Regions from separate parts of the Gordonia cholesterolivorans genome, predicted to be linked through region 1. Evidence: riboswitches for the same ligand, from Rfam matches in the RefSeq annotation. Region 1 holds a riboswitch; the other holds the start of a gene.
What was found. A riboswitch is a leader RNA that binds a small molecule or an ion and turns the genes downstream of it on or off. The one in region 1 is predicted to bind thiamine pyrophosphate.
Positions count from the first base shown of each region.

Region 2: linked by a shared signal. The riboswitch ahead of ABFX36_RS16940 (FAD-dependent oxidoreductase) and the one ahead of thiC (phosphomethylpyrimidine synthase ThiC) in region 1 are both predicted to bind thiamine pyrophosphate.

Region 1 covers NZ_BAAARB010000015.1:65,278-75,352, reverse strand. The annotation lists gene ABFX36_RS13880 (Na+/H+ antiporter subunit E) at 1-100, shown strand, start outside; gene ABFX36_RS13875 (monovalent cation/H+ antiporter complex subunit F) at 97-357, shown strand; gene mnhG (monovalent cation/H(+) antiporter subunit G) at 354-686, shown strand; gene ABFX36_RS13865 (glutamate--cysteine ligase) at 713-1,843, opposite strand; gene ABFX36_RS13860 (superoxide dismutase family protein) at 1,869-2,471, opposite strand; gene ABFX36_RS13855 (LytR C-terminal domain-containing protein) at 2,608-3,129, opposite strand; gene napA (nucleoid-associated protein NapA) at 3,187-3,543, opposite strand; gene ABFX36_RS13845 (peptide deformylase) at 3,712-4,302, shown strand; gene ABFX36_RS13840 (GNAT family N-acetyltransferase, cg3035/Rv0428c family) at 4,313-5,029, shown strand; gene ABFX36_RS13835 (guanyl-specific ribonuclease) at 5,060-5,572, shown strand; gene ABFX36_RS13830 (barstar family protein) at 5,569-6,054, shown strand; gene ABFX36_RS13825 (exodeoxyribonuclease III) at 6,059-6,841, shown strand; gene ABFX36_RS13820 (GNAT family N-acetyltransferase) at 6,870-7,220, opposite strand; TPP riboswitch at 7,347-7,460, shown strand; gene thiC (phosphomethylpyrimidine synthase ThiC) at 7,452-9,143, shown strand; gene thiD (bifunctional hydroxymethylpyrimidine kinase/phosphomethylpyrimidine kinase) at 9,191-10,003, shown strand; gene ABFX36_RS13805 (helix-turn-helix domain-containing protein) at 10,022-10,075, opposite strand, start outside.
Region 2 covers NZ_BAAARB010000024.1:25,538-35,612, reverse strand. The annotation lists gene thiG (thiazole synthase) at 1-509, opposite strand, end outside; gene thiS (sulfur carrier protein ThiS) at 502-699, opposite strand; gene ABFX36_RS16940 (FAD-dependent oxidoreductase) at 690-1,847, opposite strand; TPP riboswitch at 1,840-1,953, opposite strand; gene thiE (thiamine phosphate synthase) at 1,997-2,674, shown strand; gene ABFX36_RS16930 (hypothetical protein) at 2,933-3,295, shown strand; gene ABFX36_RS16925 (NUDIX hydrolase) at 3,333-3,791, opposite strand; gene ABFX36_RS16920 (hypothetical protein) at 3,921-5,369, shown strand; gene ABFX36_RS16915 (glutamate ABC transporter substrate-binding protein) at 5,366-6,349, shown strand; gene ABFX36_RS16910 (serine/threonine-protein kinase) at 6,354-8,798, shown strand; gene ABFX36_RS16905 (AMP-binding protein) at 8,985-10,075, shown strand, end outside.

The sequences.
Region 1 (10,075 bases):
GAGTCCGTTCCACGGAATCGACGACGATTACCATCACGTCCCGTTCGCCGACCGCCGTCGGGTGGTCGAGCAGGAGCGCTCACGGAAGGAGAAGGCATGACCGTCGTCTGGATCATCAGTGCCGCGATGCTGCTCACCGCCGTGCTCCTGACCGTCTATCGCACGCTTCGCGGGCCCTCGACCCTCGATCGGCTCGTCGGCGTGGACGCGCTGGTCGCCATCGCGATCTCCGGTCTGTCGGTGTGGGTGGCCTACACCACCGACACCACCGTGGTCCCGGGCATCGTGGCGCTGAGCCTGGTGGGTTTCATCGGGTCGATCGCCGTGGCCCGTTTCCGAGTGAGGGACGACCAGTGATCCTCGACGTCGTGGCCGCGGCGCTGATCCTGCTCGGCTCGCTGCTGGCCCTCACCGCCGCCATCGGGATCGTCCGATTCCCCGACACGCTGAGCCGGATGCACGCCGCGACCAAGCCTCAGACGTTCGGCATGATCCTGGTGCTCGCGGGCACCTTCATCAGGCTCGACAGCCACCCGGACGGCGGAATGCTGGTCCTGACCGGCTTGTTCGCACTCATCACCGCGCCGGTGGTCGCCCAGCGCGTCGGCCGCCTCGTGTATCGCGAGCAGGCCCTGGGGGAGGACGTGCTGGACGAGGACGAACTGTCCTCGCGAAACGGCGGGTAGCGCCACCGCGGTCGCGGACGCGTCCGCTAACCGAGTTCGGCGACCACCGAGTCGACCACCTTGCGCATGTCGCCGGTCTCGGAGAGGACCCGGCGCTGCCGCTGGTAGCTGGCGCCGCCGGCGATGATGTCGGCGACCGTACCCAGTTCCTCGAGGCAGCCCAGCGACGCCGCCACCGGTTCCAGACGCACCAGCAGTTCGGCGAGGTCCTCGGTCACGAGGCGCTCCGAGCATTCGGCGTCTTGGATGATGATCGCATCGAGCCCGTAGCGGGCGGCGCGCCACTTGTTCTCCTGCACCAGCCACGGAGCCATCTGCGGCAGCGTCTGTCCCGCCGACAGGCGCCGGTCGAGGTCGACGATCAAGCAATGGGTCAGGGCGACGATCGCCGCGAGTTCACGCCGGTTCGACACTCCGTCGCAGACCCGCACCTCGATGGTTCCCAGATGGGGCGACGGCCGGATGTCCCAGCGGATCTCGTTGAGGTGGTCGATGATCCCGGTGGTCTTCTGGTCCTGCGCGAAGCCCTCGAACTCCGACCACGACTCGAATTGGAACGGCAGCCCCGCCGTCGGCAACTGCTGGAACATCATCGCGCGGTTGCTCGCATACCCCGTTGAGCGTCCGGCCCACATCGGCGACGACGCGGACAGCGCGAGCAGATGCGGATAGAACTTCAGCAGCGACGACAGGATCGGCAGCACCTTGTCGCGGCTGTCGATGCCCACGTGCACGTGCACGCCCCAGATCAGCATCTGCCTGCCCCACCACTGCGTCCGCTCGATCAACTCGGCGTATCGGTGGCCTTCGGTGAGTTGCTGGGCGGACCACTCCGCGAAGGGGTGGGTGCCCGCGCCGTACAGATCGATGCCGATCTCGTCGCACAGCCCGCGCACCACGTCGAGCGACCCGCCGAGATCGTCCATGGCCTCGCCGACGGTGGTGCAGATGCCGGTGACCAATTCCACCGTGTTGCGCAGCAGTTCGCGATGGATCTTGTCGCGTTGATCGCCGGCACGCGCGTCGACGAGCTCGAAGAGCCGGTCTGCGGCGTTCGACAGGTCGCGACTCGACTTGTCGACCAGGGCGAGTTCCCACTCGACCCCGAGCGTCGGCTTCGGCGACCCGTGGAACGGGATCGCCGCCGGAGTGGTCACCGCGGCTCCTTGCCTCGGGTCGGCGCTAGCTGGTCTGCGAGATCACGCCGCAGGCCAGGCGCGGGGCCTCGGAGCCGCCGTCGGCGAGATCGTGAAGGATGACGGCCTTGCCGCGGATGTCCTGGACGGTGAACGCGTCGGTGGTGGTGCTGGCGCTGGCGGTGCCGTCCTTGAGGACGTTCAGCGTGGCCAGATCGCCCGACTCCGGCTTGCCGGTGTGACCGTCGGCCTGGAAGTGACCGCCGGCGGTGGAGAACCCGGTCGCGGGCTCGCACTTGCCGACCGTGTGGATGTGGATGCCGTGCTCGCCCGGCTTCACACCGGCCACCCGCATCGACACCTTCACGGCCTCGCCCTCCTGCGAGAAGCTGACGAAGCCCACGCGGTTGCCGTCCTTGTTGACCAGGGTGGTCGACGCGGACTGCGCGCTCGCCGGGATGCCGTCGGCGTTCACGACGTCGCCGGGAGCCACCTGGTCGCCGGTAACGACCGCGGGGGTGGTGCCGGGCACGTCACTCGGCTGCTCGTTCGGGGTGCAGGCCGAGAGTGCCAGGGCCGCGCCGCCCGCGGCGGCCACGGCCGCCATGACCCGGACGGTCGAAGCGCGATTGGTGCTACGGACGGTCATGTGTGCTCCTTAGTCGTCGGCGCTGTGGTCGGCTGGGCGGATCTCCATCCGCTTCGCGTGCACGTTGGGGCTGTTGCCGTGTTCGCTGATGTTTACTGTTCGCCAATGATTATGACGGGTGCGTCCGGTCCGCGTGCTACCGGCTCACCACCACGACCGGCAGGCCCTCCGGGCAACGCGTGAAAGCCGTCGGCCGGGGGTTCAGGGCGGCACCGCCCGGCACGGCCGCGGCCACCTTCTTGGCGGCCTCCTCCTGCTCGGGGGAGTAGAAGATGGTGTTCTCGCTGACGCTGGACGTACTCAGGTTCGCCGTCTCACCGACCTTGAATCCGGCGGCCGTGAGCTCCTTGCTGACCGAACCGGCCAGACCGGTCACGTTGCCGGCATTGAGGACGCACAGTTCGGGCACGCCTTCGGTGTCCGCGGCGGGCGCGGTGCTGCTGGACGGAGACTTGCTCGACGTCGCCTGCTCCTGCTGCTTCTCCGACTCGGCGGCGGCCTGTGCGCTCTGCCCGGCGGCCTTGAGGCCGGCGTCGGGATCTTCACCGCTGGTCGTCAACTGATGGATGCCGAGGCCGAGGCAGACGACCGCGATCGCCAACAGCAGCATGGCACCCGCACGCAGCGGAAGTCGGTTGTTCTCTCGCTCAGCATTCATCACGGCAACTCTAACCCACCGGCCACCCGCGCAGCCCGTGCGCAGGCCGTGCCCGCGTCAGGTGATCTCGAACCCGAGCCGTCGTGCCGCGCGGGCCTTCTGGCGCGAGGCGCGGAGCCGACGCAGACGCTTCACCAGCATCGGATCGGCGGCGAGCGCCTCCGGGCGGTCCACCAGTGCCCCCAGCACCTGGTAGTAGCGGGTCGCGGACAGGTTGAACAGTTCCTTGATCGCGTCTTCCTTGGATCCCGCGTACTTCCACCACTGCCGCTCGAAGTTCAGGATCTCCCGCTCACGCCGGGTCAGTCCGTCGGGACCCACCTCGTGGGGGTCGAGGTTCGCAGCCTGGTCGCGGGCTCCGTCGATCGCCGAGGGGTCGTCGCCCTGCGGGCTACTCGCCGTTGCGCCGTTCATCTCGCTCCTCAAACAGCTGGACCGTGCATTCACACCGGCTCGCACGCCGCCTCGGCGCACGAATGACATCAGTGTGGTTCCGTCGAACATCTAACCACGATCGCGGCCGCCGTCCGTGCCGACGCACCGCAGCGAAACCGGACCTCTCGCGCAGTAGACTGCTCTGTCATGGCAATTCTCCCGATCTGCATCATCGGCGAACCCGTGCTGCACCAGCCGACCACCCCGGTCGAGCTCGACGCCGACTCGAAGCCCTCGGCCGAGATCGTCGCTCTGCTCGACGACATGTACGAGACCATGGACGCCGCCAACGGCGTCGGACTCGCGGCGAATCAAGTGGGCCGGCCGCTCCGGATGTTCGTCTACGACTGCCCCGATGCCGGCGCGCGCCGGCGCGGCGAGGTGATCAATCCGATCCTGGAGACCTCCGAGATCCCCGAGACGATGCCCGATCCCGACGACAACGACGAAGGCTGTCTCTCGGTGCCCGGTGAGGGCTTTCCGACGGGGCGGGCCGACTGGGCCAAGGTGGTCGGCACCGACCGCAACGGCGACCGCGTCGAGATCGAGGGCACCGGATTCTTCGCCCGGATGCTGCAGCACGAGACCGGACACCTCGACGGATTCCTGTACGTCGACGTGCTGATCGGGCGCAACGCGCGGGCGGCCAAGAAGGCGATCAAGCGCAACGGCTGGGGCGTGCCCGGCCTCACCTGGCTGCCGGGCACCGTCACCGATCCGTTCGGCCACGACGACTGACCCGCCCGCCGTGCCGTCGCCGGACCCGTCGCCCGTCTCTCGCGGACCGCAGCCCGCGGTCGGCGATCGAGTGGTGGTCCGGTACCGGCTCGGCGCCGACGCGCCCGCCGATTGGCGGGCCTCACCCAATCCCCCGACCGATCGCTCCCCCAGCCTGTCGGACATCACCGGGCTGCTCCGGGAGCGGACCGGCGAGGCGATCGTCGTCGAGCGCGACGGCGTCCGCCACCGCATCCGCACCGATGCGATCACGTCGGTGCGACTGCTCTCGCGACGGGTGGTGCGCAACTCCGAGATCCGCGGCGTGGAGCGAGCGCTGATGCGCGCCGCACCGGCCGCCGAGCGAACCGAGACCGACGGTTGGCTCGTCAACGGCGCCGGCGACTCTCTGCGGTCGGGAGCCGCGGCACCGGTCGACTTCGGCTCCACCGCGGCCGGTCTGCCCGCGGCGCTGCGCTGGCTCGACGGCCGGGGGCTGCCGCGCCGCGTGATCGTCGCCGACCGGCTGATGCGCGTCGCCTCGCTGGGTGCGGCGATCGCGAGTTCGGCCGATTACGAGGTGCTGATCGGCCCCGAGCCGACGGGCCCCACCCCGCCCGGCGACTGGGCGCCGATCGCCGACGGGGTGGTCGCGGTGACGGTGGCGGCGTCCGACGACTCGGCCCGCGCGGCGTGGCGAGCACTGGACTTCGAACTGCACCACACGTGCCGCCTGCTGGCTCTGTAGCGGCGGCGCGATGAATTACGGTGGACGGCGATGCCGAACTCCACCGACCCCGACCTGACCAGGCGACGAATCATCGCTTCGGCGCTCGCCGTCATCGCGCTGCTCGCCATCGCGGCGTTCACGTGGTGGATCGACGGCCGCGACGGCCCCGACGACGCGTCGTCCGCACCGACGTCCACGGCCGCCGGCCCGCTCCTCGGCACGTCCACGGCGGCGCCCGGCCCGGCGACGGTCGAGGCGAGGGGCGGCGACGCTCCCACCCGGGTCACCAAGACGCTGAACGAGATCGATTCGGGCCGGTGGCCGGAGGCGGCGAACGCCCCGGGCACCCACGGCGGCGACACCTTCCGGAACAACGAGCGCAAGCTGCCGGTCAAGTCCGCAGACGGGCGGCGCATCGTCTACAAGGAATGGGACGTCAACCCCAAGAAGCCGGGACGCGGACGTGACGCCGAACGCATCGTGACCGGCAGCGACGGGTCCGCCTGGTACACCCTCGACCACTATCGGACCTTCGTCCAGATCCGGGGGCCGTCGGCGTGACCACCGCTTCCCTGACCGAATTCCTCGCCGGCGAGGGCCCGGCGACAGCGCTCGCGATCGGCGACGTCACCACTTACCGCACCGGCGCAGCGGTCCGGCGGTTGCCGGGCGACCGGATGCGCACGTTGGACGGACTGTACGACCTCTTCGCCGCCGCATGGGACTTCCCCGGCCACTTCGGGCACAACAAAGACGCGTTCGACGACTGCATGGGCGACCTCCCCACCGGTCTGCGGACCCCCACCGGCGCTCGGGCGACGGCATTGCTGACCGTCGTCTCCGATGCCGGCCGACTCCTGGCCGACGCTCCGGAAGGCGACTTCGAGTGGTTCGCCACCTCCCCCGCGCACTGGCGGGAGCGGCTGCGCCGATCGGGCCGCCGCTTCGGACTCGTCCTGCTCACGTCCGCCGACGACGCGGCCGCCGTCGCAGGCCGATGGGAGGGTGCCGGTGCGCCCCTGATGCGGTTGCGGCAGGATTGACGCCATGCGCCTGGCGACGTGGAACGTGAACTCGATCCGCGCCCGATCCGAGCAGGTCGTGGCATGGATGAATCGGCATGCGATCGATGTGCTCGCGATGCAGGAGACCAAGTGCACCGACGATCAGTTCCCGGTGATGAGTTTTCTGGCCCACGGCTACGACGTCGCGTTCCACGGGTCGAGCGGATACAACGGCGTCGCGATCGCGTCCCGGATCGGGGTGCACGACATCCACATCGGATTCGACGGGCAGCCGCTCTACGCCGGTGAACGGGAGGCGCGAGCCATCTCGGCGACCTGCGGTGGCGTGCGCGTCTGGAGCCTGTACGCCCCCAACGGGCGCGAGCCGGGACACGATCACTTCCAGTACAAACTCGACTGGCTCAGCGCCCTCGCCGATGTCACATCGCTGGAACTGTCGCACGATCCCGCCGCCCAGGTCGCTCTCGCCGGAGACTGGAATGTGGCGCCGACCGACGAGGACGTGTGGGACCCCGAGTACTTCGCGTCCCGCACGCACACCTCCGACGAGGAGCGCGCCGCCTTCCGCCGCTTCGTCGAAGGCGGATTCGTCGACAGCGCGGCCCCCTTCACCCCCGGTCCGGGGACCTACACCTTCTGGGACTACCAGGCCGGGCGCTTCGCCCGCAACGAGGGCATGCGCATCGACTTCGCGCTCTGCTCCCCCGCCTTGGACGACCGTATCCACGACGCCTTCATCGACCGCGACGCCCGCGCCGCGGAGGGCGCCAGCGATCACGCCCCCCTCGTGTTCGACCTGAGCTGATCCCGGCGGGTGCGCCGGTCGGTCCGCCTCAGGCGGAGGCCATCGCCACCATGCCGGGATGGGCGTCGAGGAAGTGCTTGGTGAAGGTGCACAGCGGCCGCACCTTGAGCTGGTTGTCGCGCATGTACTGCATGGCGCCGCCGGTGAGCCGAGTGGCCAGCCCGTGGCCGCTGTACTCGTCGTAGAGGACCGTGTGGAGGATCGTCACCACCTCGCCGTCGGGACCGTCGTCGATGCGATAGCCGAGCACGCCGACCAGGTCGCCGCCCACCCGCAACTCGAAGCGCTCCCGCTCCGGATTGTGGGAGACCTCGGAGATCTGGTGCAGCAGCGAGCGCGCCGACTGCGGCGGATGCGAGTGACGGACTTTGCGATGCATTCGTTGACCTCCTGTGACCAGCGTCACAAGATTACGTTCGTTCGACGGGGAGACGCAAGTCACATCTGTCACATCTGCATCACGATGCGACGCGACCGGACGACGTGAGTATGGTGGGCACCGCACAACTTCACACGCGGGGGCTCCCACGGAACCGGGGGCTGAGATGGCGACAGGCGGTCGTCGACCGCCTGAACCTGTCCGGATAATGCCGGCGTAGGGAGGATCATCATGGGCACATCCATGCCTGGAACCACACGTGACGACGCCACCGCCGAGGTGACCTGCGGCCCCATCGAGGGCAGCAGCAAGGTCTACCTCGACGTCGACGGCATGGCCGTTCCCCAGCGTCGAGTGCATCTGACGAACGGCGAGCACCTCGACCTCTACGACACCTCCGGTCCGTACACCGACTCGTCGGCGACCATCGACCTCGAGAAGGGGCTGGCGAAGACGCGCGACTCCTGGGAACGGCCGGCACCGGTGCCCGTGGGCGGGCACGACGCGGCCACCCAGCTGGCCTGGGCACGCGCCGGGATCGTGACGCCGGAGATGAGATACATCGCCGCGCGCGAGGGCGTCGACGCCGAGCTGGTCCGCAGCGAAGTGGCCGCCGGACGCGCGGTGATTCCGGTCAATCACCGCCACCCCGAGTCGGAGCCGATGATCATCGGCAAGGCCTTCGCGGTGAAGGTGAACGCGAACATCGGCAACTCTGCCGTCACCTCGTCCATCGCCGAAGAGGTGGAGAAGATGGTCTGGGCCACCCGGTGGGGCGCCGACACCATCATGGATCTCTCGACCGGCAAGGACATCCACCTCACTCGCGAATGGATCCTGCGCAACTCCCCCGTCCCGGTCGGAACCGTGCCGATCTACCAGGCGCTCGAGAAGGTGAACGGCGATCCCACGCGCCTGACCTGGGAGATCTACCGCGACACCGTCATCGAACAGGCCGAACAGGGCGTCGACTACATGACCGTGCACGCCGGCGTGCTCCTGCGTTACGTCCCGCTGACCGCCAAGCGGGTGACCGGCATCGTCTCGCGCGGCGGCTCCATCATGGCCGCATGGTGTCTGGCCCACCACACTGAGTCGTTCCTGTACACGCACTTCGACGAGCTGTGCGAGATCTTCGCGCGGTACGACATCACCTTCTCGCTCGGCGACGGCCTGCGCCCCGGGTCCATCGCCGATGCGAACGACGAGGCGCAGTTCGCCGAACTGCGGACCCTGGGCGAGCTGACGAAGATCGCCAAGAGCCACGGCGTACAGGTGATGATCGAGGGCCCCGGGCACGTCCCGATGCACAAGATCGCCGAGAACGTCCGGCTCGAGGAAGAGCTGTGTGAGGAGGCCCCGTTCTACACGCTCGGCCCGCTCGCCACCGACATCGCGCCGGCCTACGACCACATCACCTCCGCGATCGGCGCCGCGATGATCGCGCAGGCCGGCACGGCGATGCTCTGCTACGTGACGCCGAAGGAGCACCTGGGGCTGCCGAACCGGGACGACGTGAAGGTCGGCGTCATCACCTACAAGATCGCGGCACACTCGGCCGACCTCGCCAAGGGTCATCCGCGCGCCCAGGAACGCGACGACGCCCTCAGCAAGGCGCGCTTCGAGTTCCGCTGGACCGATCAGTTCAACCTCGCGCTCGATCCCGACACGGCACGCGAGTACCACGATGAGACGATGCCCGCCGAGCCGGCGAAGACCGCGCACTTCTGCTCCATGTGCGGCCCCAAGTTCTGCTCCATGCGGATCTCGGCCGACGTCCGCACCTATGCACAGGAGAACGGGCTCGTCACGCAGGAGGACATCGACGCGCGGCTGGCACAGGACATGGCGGCCAAATCGGCCGAGTTCGCGGCGGCGGGAAACCAGGTGTACCTGCCGATCTCCGAGGCCGCCGCGCCGTGACCCTGCGGCTTCCGCAGGCCGGCCCCGGCGTCACCCCGGTCCGGGTGATGACCGTGGCCGGCTCCGATTCCGGCGGCGGCGCGGGCATTCAGGCCGATATGCGCACCTTCGCGATGCTCGGCCTGCACGCCTGCGTCGCGGTCACCGCGGTGACCGTGCAGAACTCCACCGGGGTCACCGGAATCCAGGAGATCGATCCGGCGGTGGTCGCGGCGCAGATGCACTCGGTGGTTCCCGACATCGGCGTCTGTGCGGTCAAGACGGGGATGCTGGCCTCCGATCCGATCATCACGGCGATCGCCGAGGCCGCGACGCAGCTCGGCATCGGCGGTGACACGGGAGTGCCGCTGGTGGTCGATCCCGTCTGCGCGTCGATGCACGGCGATCCCCTGCTGGCGTCCGACGCCCTCGGTGCGCTCACCGAGCGGTTGATGCCGCTCGCCACGGTCGTCACGCCGAACCTGGACGAGGTGCGCCTACTGACCGGGATCGACGTCGTGGACGGTGCGAGCCAACGGGCGGCCGCCGCGGCACTGCGCGAGACGGGCGCCCGGTGGGCCCTGGTGAAGGGCGGCCACCTGCGGGGCAGCGAACACAGCCCCGACATCCTGTACGACGGCCGAGAGTTCCTGGAGTTCCCGGGCAGACGCATCGACACCCCGCACGACCACGGTGCGGGCGACACCCTGGCCGCGGCGATCACCGGCGCGCTGGGCCACGGCTACCGCGTGCCCGACGCCGTGGCCTTCGCGAAGCGGTGGGTCACCCGCGGCCTGGCCGCCGCCTATCCGCTCGGCGCCGGCCACGGCCCGGTGAACCCGCTGTGGCGGCTCGATCCGGCGGCCGACTCCCCGCCGTGACCGGTGCCGGCCCCGCCGCTATCCGCGCACGCGGTGGCGATACTCCACCGGTCCGACGCCGTAGCGCTGCTT
Region 2 (10,075 bases), on a different contig from region 1:
CCGGTCCCGATCGGCGAGCCCAGCGGCATCACCGCGGCCACCCCCGCGTCTTGCAGACGCAGAGCGAGGACCGGGTCGTCGTTGGTGTACGCGAGAACCTGAAAGCCGTCGGCGACCAGCGCCGATGCGGCGTCCACCAACTCGAGCGGATCGGGCAGCAACGTGCGGTCGTCGGCCACCACTTCCAGCTTGACCAGATCCGTCTCGCACGCCTCACGGGCGAGCTGCGCGGTCAGTACCGCCTCGGCCGTGGTGTGACAGCCCGCCGTGTTCGGCAGGACCGCGATTCCGAGGCGACGCAGCAGGTCGAGCACACCGGTCCCGGACTCCGGACTGATGCGGCGCATCGCCACCGTCGTCAGCTCGGTTCCGGAGGCGATCAATGCACGTTCGAGCACAGCGAGATTCGGCGCGCCGCCGGTCCCCGTGATGAGCCGCGAACCGAACTCGCGGCCGGCCACGGACAGCGGCGGCACCTCCCCGACCGGTCCCTGTGCTGTGTCAGCCACCCTGCACCGCCGTCAGGATGTCGATCTCGGCGTACGCACCGAGCGGTCGGTCCCACTCGGCTTTGGAACGCACCACCCCGTCCACGGCCACCGCGACTCCGCAGTCGGGCAGGTCGAGGTGGGCCAGCAGCCCGGTGACGGTCGGCGCGTCATCGAAGGTGACGGTGTCGCCGTTGACGGTCAGTTCCATGTCGGCTCCCTGTTGTCGGTGTTGTCAGTTGCGATCGGATCCACCCGCGAGTCCGGTCCGCGCCGATCCGGCGGTCGGAGGAGGGCGGCCACGCGCGCCGCGGTCCACGGGGCGAGCGCGATGCCGTTGCGGCCGTGCCCGGCGGCGACGAGAATCCGCTCGTCCACCCGCCGCACCACGGGCACACCGTCCGGCGACGACGGGCGGATCCCCGCGCCCGCCTCGGCGAGTTCGTAGGTGCGCAGTCCCGGCATCAGCTCGGCGGCGTCGGCGAGCAGATCGCCCACCCCGCCCGCCAGCGGCATCCGATCACCGTCGTCGTAGGCCTCGTACTGGGTGGCGCCCACGACCACCCCGTCATCCCTCGGCACCAGGTACAGGGCGCGCCCATGCCAGCGGGCCCGGATCACATGCGTCGGCGGCGGCACCGACCAACGTGTGCGGCGCAGTCGGAGGATCTCGCCCTTCTCACCGCGGAGTTCCACGCTCGGCAGCAGCCTGCGGGAACCGAGGCCGGCCGCGACCAGCACCTGATCCCCGGGGATCGTCGACAGATCGGTCACCCGCCCGCGCTCCCAGATCACTCCGCGGCTCTTGAGCGCGCGTTGCAGCGCGGCGATCAGCCGCCGGTTGTCGAGCGACCCCTCACCGACCGCGTGAAACCCTCCGGCCACGCCGCGCACCAGCGCGGGTTCGGCTGCACGCAGCTCGGCCGGTGTCATCGCGGGCAGCCGGTCGGCGTCGCCGGGCGACGTGGACAGCCCGAACCGCACCTGTGTCCGCAGGTGCTCCAGATCGGCCGGCGCGGCACCGATCAGCAAGCTGTCGGCGGCCGTCCGCACGGTCGGATCGCCGAGTCGTTCGAGCAGGGCGGGCCATCGCGCCACCGAGTCCCGCGAGATCGCCAGCAGCCGGTCCTCGCCGGGATGTCCTTCTGCGAAGCAGCCGAGCATGCCGCCCGCGACGTGCGCGGCCCGCTCCTGCGGTCCGGCGTCGAAGACGCGCACCCGCCATCCGCGGTCGGCGGCGGACAGGGCGCACGTGAGGCCGACGACGCCGCCCCCGATCACCGACAGTTCACCGAGCCGCTCGGTGCTATGTCCCCTCGGGGAGGCGAACTCTTCGCCGGATGCGCTTTCACCAGACATGACGTCAGCCTTCCTTCGCCGGCATGACCCGGATCAGGTGTGACGGTCAGCGCCGGCGCAGCGCACTCTCAGCCCGGCGGACCTCCGGACTCCCGTGTCGATAACGCCTCACAGTCTACCGCCCGGCATCGGCGACTACGGTGTCGGTCATGGATGCCCGCACTCGTCTCGCCACCTCCCGCCTGTACCTGTGCACCGACGCGCGGCGCGAGCGCGGCGACCTGATCGACTTCGTCCGGAGCGCTCTCGCGGGCGGCGTCGACATCGTCCAGCTGCGCGACAAGAATTCGCCCGGGGAACGCGAGTTCGGCGAGCTCACCGCCGTGCAGGAGCTGGAACTGCTGCGGCGGCTGCGCGAACTGACGCACGCCGCGGGTGCGCTGCTGGCGGTCAACGACCGGGCCGACGTCGCGGTCGCGTCCCGCGCCGACGTCCTCCACGTCGGCCAGGACGATCTGCCGCCCGCCACCGCCCGGCGCATCGTCGGCCCCGACGTGGTGATCGGCCGCTCCACGCACACCGTGGAGCAGGCGCTCACCGCCGATGCCGATCCCGACGTGGACTACTTCTGCACCGGCCCGTGCTGGACGACGCCGACCAAACCGGGCCGGGCGGCCACCGGACTGGAGTTCGTCAGCGCGGTCGCCGCGGCGCGGCCCAGCAAGGCGTGGTTCGCGATCGGCGGCATCGACCTGCCCCGCGTCCGAGAGGTCACCGACGCGGGCGGCGAGCGCATCGTGGTGGTCCGGGCGATCACCGGTGCCGACGATCCCGCGACCGCCGCGCGCGACCTCCGGACGGCTTGCCTTTCCGGCACGGCGGAGTAAGCTGCTTGCCATCATGACGTGGAAGCTTCTTGTAGCCCGCCGCAGCGGGGTCTGATTCGACCGACCCCCCGCTGCGGGGTTGTCGTCTCTCCACATATCTGAGCTCGTCGGTCATCGAATCTTCGACCGAAATGAAGGCTCCCGATGCGTTCCATTCAGATCCTGCCGACATCCTGTACCCGTAACGGATACGACCGTCCGCAGCAGTCCCGCTCCTCTCGGCGACTGCCGAATTGGTTTCCACGGGAGGCGGCCGACATGACCACTTCGAGTTTCGACCAGACCTACGCACCCGCCGGCGACATCGCGTTGGAGGCGATCACGATCGAGCCGGGTCGCGGCGACACCGTCACCTGCCGCGCACGGATCAATCTCGGCCGACGATGCCACGACGTCAGCGCCACCGCGGTCGGCGCCATCGGCGCGATGACCGAGGTGCTGTACGCACTGGGCGCGGGCGTCGAGATCGTCTCGCTGTACCAGCATCAGGAGGACGGCGAGACCGTCACCTACCTGCTCTGCGAACGCGATCTGCACCGGAGTTGGTCGTACGGCCGGGGCCGCACCGGCGACGAGGCCACCATCAACGCGCTGATCGCGGGAGCCAATCAGCTGGCGTGAGCTCGCTCAGGTGGGCCCGAGCTCGGGCGGGCCGGACTCAGGTGAGCCGGGCCAGCAGCCCCGGCCACGCCTTCGCCAGACCGGGATGCAGCGGCAGCTCGGCCACCGACTCGGCGGGCACCCAGCGCAGTTCGGCGGACTCCCCGTTGCCGACCGTCGCGACCGGCGAATCGGCCTTGGCGATGACCGTCGTGTAACTCCACTCCGGCGCCGAGTGCGTGACGATCGACTCGATCACCGCGACGTCCGACTCAGCGATCCCGGCTTCCTCGTGCGCTTCACGCACCGCGGCCTGTTCCACGCTCTCGTGCGAGTCGCGGGCACCGCCCGGCAGCCCCCACGTGCCGCCCTGATGCGACCACACGGCGCGATGCTGGAGCAGCACCACGACGCCTGAGTCGGCCGGCGCGCACAGCAGCAGACCCGCCGCCCCGAAGCGTCCCCAGTAGCGCGCACCGTCCGCACCGAACACCCAGCCGTCACCGTCACCGCGCACCCTGCGACCTCCTGCACCGACCCACCGACTTCAGATCGGCTTCTCTGACGAATCACCGTACCGGGCTGTCCGTCTACTCGCAGCCGCGCCGACTAGGGTTGAGCGCAGCACATCCGAAAGGGACAACTCGTGGCCGGCCAGGTTTACCGAGTGCGCTCGGCACTCACGCATGCGGGCCGCAGTGTGCTGCCCGACCGTGGCGCGCCGAGCCCCACTCTGCGCCAGGTGATCGCCGACCGGCGCGAGATCGCCGCCATGACCCGCGAGCGGGTCTCGTCGCCGTTGCTGACGATGCGCTTCTACGCGACCACCACGCCCGGCAAACTCGTCATCATCCTGCTCGCGATGGTCCTCGCATGCGGTCTCACCGGCTGGTACTCGTCCGTCTCGCTCACCGAGCGAAGCCAGACCCTCGAAGCACTCGTCGACCGCGCCGAGCCGCAGGCCGAGGCCGCCGAGGTCCTCTACAGTTCGCTGTCGGTGGCCGACGCCGCGGCCAACTCCGCGTTCATCTCCGGCGGCCGCGAGTCCCCCGACCTCCGCGCGGAGTACACCGACTCCATCGCGACGGCGTCCTCCGCGCTCATCGCCGCCGCGGACGGACTGTCCACGGCGGCGGAGGTGTCCGAGCGCGACAAGCCCTCGCGTGACGATCTCGACACCATCGCCACCAACATCCCGGTGTACACGGGCCTCATCGAGACCGCACGCACCAACAACCGGCTCGCGAACCCCGTCGGATCGGCCTACCTCAGCGAGGCCTCGTCATTGATGATCGAGACCATCCTGCCCGCGGCGCAACGCCTCTACGAGGACCGGTCGTCGGCGATCTCCGACCCCCAGCGCACCCTCACCGTCCCACCGTGGGGCGTCTACGTGGCGCTGCTGATCATCATCGCGATGCTGATCGTCACCGGACGCTATCTGGCCCGGCGCACGCGGCGCCACTTCAACATCGGTCTCATCGGCGCGCTCACCGCGATGATCCTCGGCACGGTCTGGCTGCTCATCTCGGGACTGCTGTCGGTGGCCGCGGCCAACACGGCGAAGACCGCCGGTGCCGATCCGCTGCACACGCTGACCACCATGCGGATCCTCACACAGCAGGCGCGGTCGGCCGAGACGCTGTCGCTGGTCCGCCGGTCCGATCCGGGAGAACTCGACGTCGGCTTCAGCAAGGATCTCGAGGAGATCCACGATCACGCCGACCAACTCGCGAACGACCCCGACCACGCCGACGACCACGGCCTGACGCAGCCGCTCACCGACGTCCAGTCGGCGCTCGAACGTTGGCGCAGTGCCCACGAGGAGGTGGGCCGTCGGCTGGCGAGCGGTGACTACACGGCCGCGCGGGCCCTGACCATCGGCAACGGCAAGATCAGCACCGCAACCGGATACAACGAGGTCAACGACGCGCTGGTCAAGGCTATAGGCCAGGCCCGCACCACGTTCCGCGACAACATCAGCACCGCCCAGCGTCTGCTCGGCTTCACCGGCACTGGTATCGGCGTGCTGTGCGGGGTGGCCGCCGTGGCGGTCGCGATCGGCCTGTTCCCCCGGATCCGGGAGTACCGATGACAGCCTCCGCGTCCGCCCGCCGCCTGATCGTACTGCTGTGTCTCATCGCGTCCGGCCTCACCTCATGCGCCACCGTGACCAGCACCCCCAGCGAGCCGCCGTCCACCACCGCGCACGCGCCGTTCCCGCCCGACGTCGGTTTCGGCGCGCAGCCCGACGCGCCGGCGCCCGACTCCGACTGCGCCACGATCGCCGGACTCCGGCCGGGACCGCTGCCCGAACCGCGGCAGATGCCGCCCGGATCGACGATGGACCGGATCGCCAAGCGCGGACGGCTGATCGTCGGCACCGACCTCGGCAGCAATCCGCTGAGTTTCCGCGATCCGATCACCGGCGACGTCAAAGGATTCGACATCGACGTCGCGCACTGGATCGCCGAGGCGATCTTCGGGGATCCGAATCTGATCGAGTACCGGATGATCACCAACGAGAACCGCATCCAGGCGCTGGAGAACGGCGCGGTCGACGTCGTCGTCAAAACGATGTCGATCACGTGCGATCGACTCAAGTCCATCGACTTCTCGGTGCCCTACTACGCCGCCGCCCAGCAGATCCTCGCGTACCGCAATTCGGGTATCTCACAGGCATCCGATCTCGCCGGGAAGAACGTCTGCGCCACTCGCTCCTCCACTTCCATCGCGCGTGTGGAACGTGCTGTTCCGAGCGCGAAATATCTCACCACCGCGAGTTGGGCCGACTGCCTGGTGATGATGCAGCAGGGGCAGGTGGACGCGATCACCTCGGACGACTCCATACTCGCCGGGATCGCCGCGCAGGACCCGTGGGTCCACGTGGTCGGCGACAGCCTCGGAACGGAGTACTACGGAGTGGGGATACCCAAGGGGCAGGATGACTTCGCGCGATTCATCAACGGCGTGATCGCGGCCCGCGAGGCCGACGGCAGCTGGCAGCGGTCCTACGACGAGTGGCTGTCGATCCTCGGGCCCGGATCCCCGCCGCCGACGATGTACCGGGATTGACGTGATGAGCGATATCAAGAAGAAGCGCAACAAGAACCGCGACGCCGAGCCGGTCGCCACCGAGGCGACCGAGCTCCCGGCCGAGACACAGGCCTCGGCAGTCGAACCCGCACAGACCGAGGCCTCCGAGTCGGTCCAGACACAGGCGGGCACCGTCCCCGCGCCGATGGGCACTGTCGGGGACACCGCGCCTACGGCGACCGTCACCCAGTCGACGCAGGTGCGGCGGATCCTCGACGACATCGCCGCCTCACGCAGGAAGAGCCGCAAGAGCGCCCACGTCCACGACCGCCGCCTCGGCAGTGAACTGGTCCAGCTTCCCGAGATCACCGACATCGACCCCGCGGACGCCGTCCTGGCCGACCCGGTGATCGCGCCGAGCAAGCGCAAGTGCTGGAACTGCGGCGAGCCGGTGGGCCGGAAGTCGGGCCGCGGCAAGGGACCGCTCAGCGGCACCTGCTGGAACTGCGGGTCGCGGTACTCGTTCGTCCCCGGTCTCAAACGGGGCACGATGGTCGCCGATCAGTACGAGATCGCCGGCGCGATCGCGCACGGCGGCATCGGATGGATCTACCTGGCTGTGGACCACAACGTCTCCGACCGCCCCGTCGTCCTGAAGGGCCTGCTGAACTCGTCGGACTCACAGGCTCAGGCGGTAGCCATCGCCGAACGGCAGTTCCTCGCCTCGGTGAACGATCCGGGCATCGTGAAGATCTTCAACTTCGTGGAGGGCGTCACGGAGGACGGGCGGTCCGTCGGCTATATCGTGATGGAGTACGTCGGTGGTCACACGCTCAAACAGCTGACCACCAACGAGGACGGCACCTCATCGCTGCTCCCGATCGAGCAGGCGATGGCCTACATCCTCGAAGTGCTCTCGGCCGTCGGATACCTGCATTCGGTGGGCCTGGTCTACAACGACGTGAAACCCGACAACATCATGATCACCAGCGATGAGGTCAAGCTCATCGACCTGGGTGCGGTCTCCGCGATCAACGGGACCGGGCATCTCTACGGCACGCCCGGGTTCCAGGCTCCGGAGATCGTGCAGACGGGCCCGCAGATCGTCACCGACATCTACAGCATCGGCCGCACGCTGGCCGTCCTCACCGTCGACATGCCGATGGCCGACGGCCGATACCTCGACGGACTGCCCGACCCGCGAACCACTCCGCTGTTCGTGGAGAATCCGTCGTTCTACTTCCTACTGCACCGGGCTACATCCCCCGACCCCGCCGAGCGCTTCTCGTCCGCGGAGGAGATGACCACGCAGGTGCTCAACGTGCTGCGGGAGACCGTGGCGCTGCACACCGGCGTCCCCCGGCCCTCCATGTCGACGGTCTTCACCCCGCAGCGCTCGACGTTCGGCACCGAACTCCTGCTGGCGCCCGTGGACGGCTTCTTCGACCCGAAGGACGCGGCGATCCACGACCCCGCCGACATCGCGCGAGCGCTGCCGGTGCCGCTCGTGGACCCGACCGATCCCGCCGCGAGCGTCCTGACCTCGGCCGCTCTCTCGTACCCGCGGCAAACGCTCGACACCATCCGCGCCGCGCGCGCCGACGGGTACAAGGCGCTCATCGCGACGGACGACGCCGACGACGGCGCCGGACCGCAGCACCCGTCGATGGAACTCGACCTCGCCGAAGCGCGCGCCCATCTGGAGCTCGGCAATCTCGACACGGCGCTGCAGTTGCTTCGGGAGGTCGCGGTCCATCACGGGGACTCGTGGCGGCTGCACTGGTATCTGGGCATCTGCTCGCTGCTCAACGCCGAGCCGGAACTCGCCTTCGACCGCTTTCACGAAGTGCTGGAGGCGATGCCCGGTGAGGTGGCGCCGAAACTGGCGGTGGCGGGCACCGCCGAGCTGATCGGTTACTGGCTCTCCGCCGAGGAGTACACCTCCAACGACCAGATGGCGCAGGTGGAACGCTGGTACGAGATCGCGCGGCAGAACTATCACGATCTGTGGCTGACCGATCACAGCATCGTGTCCGCAGCTTTCGGGCTGGCCAGGATGATCCTGGCGGAGGGACGGTACGACGCCGCCATCGAGCCCCTCGACGAGGTACCCACCACGAGCCGGCACTACGGCACCGCGCAGATCTCGGCGATTATCACCCTCGTCCACGGTCGCCCGCCGAGCGAGGTGACGAGGTCGGAGCTGTTCGAGGCGGCCGAGCGCTTCGAAGAGATCAGCTGGGACGATCCCCGGCGCGGCCGCCTCCAGCTCATCATCCTCGGCACGGCTCTCGGGTGGATCGACGCTCACGTCGACGAGGACTATCCGGCCGACGACTTCCTCGGTTTCCCGTTCAACGAGCACGGTCTGCGGGCCGGAACCGAACGCTCTCTCCGCGAGCTGGCGAAGGCGACCCGCGACAATCGCGCCCACCGTTTCCTGCTGGTCGACCTCGCGAACCTGATCCGGCCCGCCACCCTGTTCTGACCGCCGCAACTCCCCAGGCTGGTAGAGCGCCCCCAGGCTCGTTGAGCTCGTCCTCCCCCAGGCTGGTTGAGCGAGCGCAGCGAGTCGAAACCACCGGCACCGCACCCACCCACCGCACCCGCCCACCACACCCACACCCCTCTTCGGAGGGTGGCCGCACCGGACTGTGATGTGGATCATGTGACCATGACCACGAACACTGAGCTCTACCGCAGCAGCCGCGACCAGATGATCGAGCTGATCCACGATTACGACCGCGCCGTCCGCGAGTTCCGCTGGCCGGAGATCACCGGCACGTTCAATTGGGCCATCGACTGGTTCGACAGCTTCGCCCGCGGCAACGACCGTCTCGCTCTGTGGATCACCGAAGAGGACGGGTCGGAGGTCAGAGTCACGTTCGACGAGATGGCCACGAACTCCGATCGCGTGGCGACGTGGCTGCGGGGTCTCGGCATCACGAAGGGCGACCGCATCGTCCTGATGCTCGGCAATCAGGTGGAACTGTGGGAGCTGATGCTCGCGATCATGAAGCTCGGCGCGATCGTGATGCCGACGACCGCGGCTCTGGGCCCGGCCGATCTCACCGACCGGATCAAGCGGGGCGGCGCGAGCTGTGTGATCGCGAACGCCGCGGACACCGCCAAGTTCGACACGGTCGAGGGCGACTATCGGCGCATCGTGGTCGGCGACGACGTCGCCGGCTGGACGTCGTACGCCCACAGCGCCGATGCCGAGTCGGCCGGACCGTTCGAGTCGACCACCCTGGTGGGCGACCCGATGCTCATCTACTTCACCTCGGGCACCACCAGCCGGCCGAAGCTGGTGGAGCACTCGCAGATCAGCTACGCCGTCGGCCATTTCACGACGATGGCGTGGATCGGCGTGAAGCCGGGCGATGTCCACCTGACCATCAGCTCGCCCGGCTGGGCCAAGCACGCGTGGAGCCTGTTCTTCGCGCCGTGGATCGCGGAGGCGACGATCTTCGTCTACAACTACTCACGGTTCGACGCCGCCGCCCTCATGGGGCAGCTGCGACGGGCCCGCGTCAACACCTTCTGCGCCCCGCCGACGGTGTGGCGCATGCTGATTCAAGCGGATCTGGGAGAACGGCCGGAGGGGCTGCGCGAACTGCTCGGCGCGGGCGAACCGCTGAACCCCGACGTGATCCGCCAGGTCGAACAGTCGTGGGGTCTCACGATCCGCGACGGCTTCGGGCAGACCGAGACCACGCTCCAGGTCGGCAACACACCCGGCCAGCCGGTGAAGGCGGGTTCGAT